One region of the Streptomyces sp. NPDC005775 genome, then DNA from elsewhere that is predicted to be linked to it. Evidence: predicted binding sites of a transcription regulator. Region 1 holds the regulator's gene; the other holds the start of a gene.
The links. The regulator HrcA, encoded in region 1, represses chaperone genes, less so after heat shock. The targets are predictions, from matches to a motif close to TTNGCACTCNGNNNNNCNGAGTGCNAA.
Positions count from the first base shown of each region.

Region 2: a site for HrcA is predicted at 1,331-1,357, ahead of groES (co-chaperone GroES). Genes of this name have one in related genera too.

Region 1 is NZ_JBIAIU010000004.1:288,144-291,553, forward strand. Features, by position in the region: gene ACFYPA_RS11655 (DUF3097 domain-containing protein) at 1-649, opposite strand, end outside; gene ACFYPA_RS11660 (MBL fold metallo-hydrolase) at 675-1,406, opposite strand; gene hrcA (heat-inducible transcriptional repressor HrcA) at 1,592-2,608, shown strand; gene dnaJ (molecular chaperone DnaJ) at 2,609-3,410, shown strand, end outside.
Region 2 is NZ_JBIAIU010000010.1:293,349-296,758, reverse strand. Features, by position in the region: gene ACFYPA_RS23945 (polysaccharide deacetylase family protein) at 1-916, shown strand, start outside; gene ACFYPA_RS23940 (hypothetical protein) at 913-1,251, shown strand; gene groES (co-chaperone GroES) at 1,506-1,814, shown strand; gene groL (chaperonin GroEL) at 1,918-3,410, shown strand, end outside.

The sequences.
Region 1 (3,410 bases):
CCGGCCACCCGGAGATCCCGACGGAGGACGGCTTCACGGCCTCCCACACGTCGATGTACGGGTGGCCGACCACCAGGACGTTCCCGTCCGAGATCCGCGCCGCGATCCGGGACTCCTTGGAGCCCGGTACGAGATGGTCGACCAGCACCCCGAGCCGCGCGTCCGGACCCGGCGAGAACTCCCGCACGATCGCGGGCAGATCGTCGATGCCCTCCAGGTACTCCACGACCACGCCCTCGATGCGCAGGTCGTCGCCCCAGACCCGCTCCACCAGCTCGGCGTCGTGCCGGCCCTCCACATAGATCCGCCCGGCCCTGGCCACCCGGGCCCGCGCCCCGGGTACCGCCACCGAGCCGGAGGCCGTACGGGCGGCGCGCCCCGCAGCCGGGCCGCCCGCCGACGGGCGCACCAGCGTGACGACCCGGCCCTCCAGCAGGAAGCCGCGCGGCGTCATCGGGAAGACCCGGTGCTTGCCGAAGCGGTCCTCCAGGGTCACCGTCGGACCCTCGGCCGTCTTCTCGCACCGGATCACCGCACCGCAGAAACCGGTGACGGCCTCCTCCACGACCAGATCGGGATCGGCGGGGACCTCGGGAGCGGGGGCGGTTTTCTTCCACGGCGGGGTCAGGTCCGGCTGGTAGCTGCGCATCGGACGACGATAAGCGGCGAGCGGGCTACGACACGCCGAACCGGGCAGCCAACTGATCGCGCTGGGCCCGTACGAACGCCGCGTCCACCACCGCCCCGTGCCCCGGCACGTACAGCGCGTCCTCGCCGCCCAGCGCCAGCAGCCGGTCCAGGGCCGCCGGCCAGCGCGCGGGGAAGGCGTCCGGGCCCGCCTGCGGCTCCCCGGACTCCTCGACCAGGTCGCCGCAGAACACGATCGCGGGCGAACCGGAGACGCCGGGCACCAGCACCGCCAGATCGTGGCCGCTGTGCCCCGGACCGGCGTTCACGAGCAGCACCTCACGCCCGCCGCCCAGGTCGAGCGTCCATGCGCCGCACACCTCATGACGGGGCGCCACCAGCACATCGGCGGCCTCGGCGGCATCGTGCTCGGGCAGACCTTGCCGCACCGCGTCGGCGTACATCTCGTCCGCCCCGCCCCGCAGCAGATCCGCCAGGCCGGCCGTGCCGTACACCTGTGCCCCGGCGAAGGCTGCCGTGCCCAGCACATGGTCGAAGTGGGGGTGGCTGAGTGCGACATGCGTCACCCTCGTACCGAGCAGGGACTGCGCCTGGCGGCGCACTTCGACCGCTTCACGGAGTGACGACCCGGTGTCACAGAGCAGCACTCCGTCCGTCCCGGCCACCAGGGCGACCGTGGCGTCCCACACCGGAAGGCGTCGACGGCCCACCCCGTGTCCGAGTCGCTCCCACCCGAGCTCTTCCCAAGAGGCGTCCATACGACGACGCTATCGGCAACGACCTGCGCAGTCTCGCGGTAGCGTGGCCGGTCGCCCTTGCTAGGGGGCCACCCCGTCGCCGTACACTGGCCGGGGGATTGCTGGCACTCGTACGTACAGAGTGCCAGGGGAAGTCCCGGGAACGGCCCGAGAACCACCGAGGTACACAGCTGGAGGTGTGCGCGATGCTCAGCGAACGCAGACTCGAAGTGCTGCGCGCCATCGTCCAGGACTACGTCGGCACCGAGGAGCCCGTCGGCTCCAAGGCGCTCACGGAGCGGCACAAGCTGGGGGTATCCCCGGCCACCGTCCGTAACGACATGGCGGTGCTGGAGGACGAGGGCTTCATCGCCCAACCGCACACCAGCGCGGGACGCATCCCGACGGACAAGGGTTACCGGCTCTTCGTCGACAAGCTCGCGGGCGTCAAGCCCCTCTCGTCGCCGGAGCGCCGTGCCATTCAGAATTTCCTCGACGGCGCGGTCGACCTCGACGATGTCGTGGGACGGACCGTACGGCTGCTCGCGCAGCTGACCCGGCAGGTCGCCGTCGTGCAGTACCCCTCGCTGACCCGCTCGACGGTGCGGCACGTGGAACTGCTGTCCCTGGCCCCCGCCCGGCTGATGCTGGTGCTGATCACGGACACCGGCCGGGTCGAACAGCGGCTGGTCGACTGCCCCGCGCCGTTCGGTGAGACCTCTCTCGCCGATCTGCGGGCCCGGCTCAACAGCCGGGTCGTGGGACGCCGTTTCGCGGACGTCCCGCAGCTGGTGCAGGACCTGCCGGAAGCCTTCGAGAGCGAGGACCGGGGAACCGTGTCCACCGTGCTCTCGATCCTCCTCGAATGCCTCGTCGAGGAGACGGAGGAGCGGCTGATGATCGGCGGCACCTCCAACCTCACCCGCTTCGGGCACGACTTCCCTGTGATGATCCGGCCGGTGCTGGAGGCATTGGAGGAACAGGTCGTGCTGCTGAAGCTGCTCGGCGAGGCCACGGACTCGGGCATGACCGTACGTATCGGGCACGAGAACGCCCACGAGGGGCTCAACTCCACGTCCGTCGTCGCGGTCGGCTACGGTTCGGGCGACGAGGCAGTCGCCAAACTCGGCGTGGTCGGACCGACCCGCATGGACTACCCCGGAACGATGGGAGCGGTACGCGCAGTGGCACGTTACGTCGGACAGATCCTGGCGGAGTCGTAAGTGGCCACGGACTACTACGCCGTACTCGGCGTGCGCCGCGACGCTTCACAGGACGAGATCAAGAAGGCCTTCCGGAGGCTCGCCCGCGAGCTGCACCCGGATGTGAACCCCGATCCGAAGACCCAGGAGCGGTTCAAGGAGATCAACGCCGCTTACGAGGTGTTGTCGGACGCCCAGAAGAAGCAGGTCTACGACCTCGGCGGCGACCCGCTGTCCGCCTCCGGAGGCGGTGGTGGCGCGGGCGGATTCGGACAGGGCGGCTTCGGCAACTTCTCCGACATCATGGACGCGTTCTTCGGCACGTCGTCGCAGCGCGGACCCCGTTCGCGCACGCGCCGCGGCCAGGACGCCATGATCCGGCTGGAGATCGACCTCTCCGAGTCGGCCTTCGGCACGACCAAGGACATCCAGGTCGACACGGCCGTCGTCTGTACGACCTGCAGTGGCGAGGGCGCCGCACCCGGCACCTCCGCCCAGACCTGTGACATGTGCCGCGGCCGCGGCGAGGTCTCCCAGGTCACCCGGTCGTTCCTCGGCCAGGTCATGACCTCGCGGCCCTGCCCCCAGTGCCAGGGCTTCGGTACGGTCGTGCCGACCCCGTGCCCGGAGTGCGCCGGTGACGGCCGCATCCGTTCGCGGCGCACGCTCACCGTGAAGATCCCCGCAGGTGTCGACAACGGCACCCGCATCCAGCTCGCGGGCGAGGGTGAGGTCGGCCCCGGCGGCGGCCCGGCCGGCGATCTCTACGTCGAGATCCACGAGCTGCCGCACGCCGTGTTCCAGCGGCGCGGGGACGATCTGC
Region 2 (3,410 bases), on a different contig from region 1:
GCGGCGCCGCCCGGGCTACGCGGTACTCGCCGCCCTCCTGGTGGCAGCCGTCGGCTCGGGCTGTGCGGCCGAGACCGGCGACCGTGCCCCCGTCGACCCCGGGCGCGCGGCCGCGGCGCAGGCCGGGCAGCCGGGCGGCCCCCCGGCGGGCGCGGCGGGTTCCGTGGCGGCGCAGGCCGAGAAGGCGAGCCGCGCCCGGGCCGCGCGGGCCGTCGCCGCCAAGAAGTGGGGTCTGGCGAGCACCCCGCTGACACCGCCGGCGCCGCCCGCCGTGAAGCCGCACATCACCACCCGCAAGGGCTTCGAGGTCGAGGGCGGTGACGCCTCGCTGCCGCCGGTCTTCACCACGGTCCCCACCAAGGAGAAGATCGTCTTCCTGACGATGGACGACGGGGACGACAAGGACCCCGAGCTGCTGAAGATGATGTCGGACCTCAACATCCCGTACAGCGCCTTCCTCAGCGACTACCTGGTGCGCGACAACTACACGTACTTCAAGGAGGCCCAGGTCCGCGGGGCCGTCCTCGGCAACCACACGCTGAACCACCGTTACATGCCCGGGCTCTCCCATGACGAGCAGAAGCACGAGATCTGCGACCAGCAGGAGATCCTCGAGAAGCAGTACGGCGAGCGCCCCCGGCTCTTCCGGCCGCCGTACGGCAACTACAACGGCGACACCCTGCGGATCGCCAAGTCCTGCGGCATCACGGCGGTGCCGCTGTGGGCGGCGGAGGCGTTCCCCGACCACATGGAGTGGCGGGAGGAGGACCAGGACCTGCATCCCGGCGACATCATCCTCACGCACTTCCGGGGCGAGAAGGACTGGAAGGGCAGCATGCCCGACCTGATCCGGTCCGTCATGAAGGTCATCACGGACAAGGGTTACGCCGTGGCCCGCCTGGAGGACTACGTATGAGGAGGGCGCGCCGGCTGCTGGCCGGGCTGCTGACCGCCGGTGCGCTCCTGACCGCCACCGCCGGCTGCGCGCAGTCGGTGGACCCGATCGAACGGCTGGGCCGGAAGGCGGCGCAGCGGGTGAACCCGCCGCCCGGCGGTCACGGGGCTGGGTCCGCCGCGGTGCGCGGTGATCACGGCGCGCCGGGGGCGATGGTCGTCGTCGCCTGCGGCGGCCCTGCGGCGGCCGGCGGTTCCCGGGTGCGAGCGTCGGTCCACCACTGGTGGCCGGACGGGCGGCCGGCGCGGCACGGCGGGGCGTCCGGGACCGCGGTCGCGGGGTGCGCGAGCCGGTGACCGGAACGTTTCACGGGCGCAGCCTCACGGAGGGCGCCCCCTTCTGACGCCACGAGTCCGACGCCACGAGGGACGTGAATTGGCACTCCGCTTGACCGAGTGCTAATCGCGGTCATAGTCTCAGTGCTGGCACTCCCCACTGGAGAGTGCCAGCAGTACTGTGCGACCAGCAGGTCCGGCACCCGCGACGACGGGCCCACCTGGTCGCCACCCAAGACTGATAACCCCGTGAGATCTCCGAAGGGGGAGACCGGATCGTGTCGACCAGCACCAAGGTTGCGATCAAGCCGCTCGAGGACCGCATTGTGGTCCAGCCGCTCGACGCCGAGCAGACCACGGCCTCCGGCCTGGTCATTCCGGACACGGCGAAGGAGAAGCCCCAGGAGGGCGTCGTCCTGGCCGTGGGCCCGGGCCGCTTCGAGAACGGCGAGCGCCTTCCGCTCGACGTCAAGACCGGCGATGTCGTGCTGTACAGCAAGTACGGCGGCACCGAGGTGAAGTACAACGGCGAGGAGTACCTCGTCCTCTCGGCCCGCGACGTGCTCGCGATCATCGAGAAGTAATTCACCTTACGTTTGCTTCTGTTCTGCGCCCCTGGCCCCCTGCGAGATAACTAGCCGGGCGGCAGGGGCGCAGTTCTTTGTTTTGAGAGGACAGTTCAGCTCCATGGCGAAGATCCTGAAGTTCGACGAGGACGCCCGTCGCGCCCTCGAGCGCGGCGTCAACAAGCTTGCCGACACGGTGAAGGTGACGATCGGTCCGAAGGGCCGGAACGTCGTCATCGACAAGAAGTTCGGTGCGCCCACCATCACCAACGACGGTGTCACCATCGCGCGCGAGGTCGAGCTGGACGACCCGTACGAGAACCTCGGTGCCCAGCTGGTGAAGGAGGTGGCGACCAAGACCAACGACGTAGCGGGCGACGGTACGACCACCGCCACCGTCCTGGCCCAGGCGCTCGTCCGCGAGGGCCTGCGCAACGTGGCCGCGGGCGCGTCCCCGGCCGCCCTGAAGAAGGGCATCGACGCCGCGGTCAAGGCCGTGTCCGAGGAGCTCCTCGCGACCGCCCGCCCGATCGAGGACAAGTCCGACATCGCCGCCGTGGCCGCGCTCTCCGCGCAGGACACCCAGGTCGGCGAGCTCATCGCGGACGCGATGGACAAGGTCGGCAAGGACGGTGTCATCACCGTCGAGGAGTCCAACACCTTCGGTCTGGACCTCGACTTCACCGAGGGCATGGCCTTCGACAAGGGCTACCTGTCCCCGTACATGGTGACCGACCAGGAGCGTATGGAGGCCGTCCTCGACGACCCGTACATCCTGATCCACCAGGGCAAGATCGGCTCGATCCAGGAGCTGCTCCCGCTCCTGGAGAAGGTCATCCAGGCCGGTGCCTCCAAGCCGCTGCTGATCATCGCCGAGGACGTCGAGGGCGAGGCCCTGTCGACCCTGGTCGTCAACAAGATCCGTGGCACCTTCAACGCCGTCGCGGTGAAGGCCCCGGGCTTTGGTGACCGCCGCAAGGCCATGCTCGGCGACATCGCCACCCTCACCGGTGCGACCGTCATCGCCGAGGAGGTCGGCCTCAAGCTCGACCAGGCCGGTCTGGACGTGCTGGGCACCGCCCGTCGCGTGACCGTCTCCAAGGACGACACCACCATCGTCGACGGTGGCGGCAAGTCCGACGAGGTCGCCGGCCGCGTCAACCAGATCAAGGCCGAGATCGAGTCCACGGACTCCGACTGGGACCGCGAGAAGCTCCAGGAGCGCCTGGCGAAGCTGGCCGGCGGTGTCTGCGTGATCCGCGTCGGCGCTGCCACCGAGGTGGAGCTCAAGGAGAAGAAGCACCGTCTGGAGGACGCCATCTCCGCGACCCGCGCCGCGGTCGAGGAGGGCATCGTCTCCGGTGGTGGCTCCGCTCTGGTCCACGCCGTCAAGGTCCTCGAGGGCAACCTCGGCAAGACCGGTGACGAGGCCACCGGTGTCGCGGTCGTGCGCCGCGCCGCCGTCGAGCCGCTCCGCTGGATCGCGGAGAACGCCGGTCTCGAGGGCTACGTCATCACCTCGAAGGTCTCCGAGCTCGACAAGGGTCAGGGCTTCAACGCCGCGACCGGCGAGTACGGCGACCTGGTGAAGGCCGGCGTCATCGACCCGGTCAA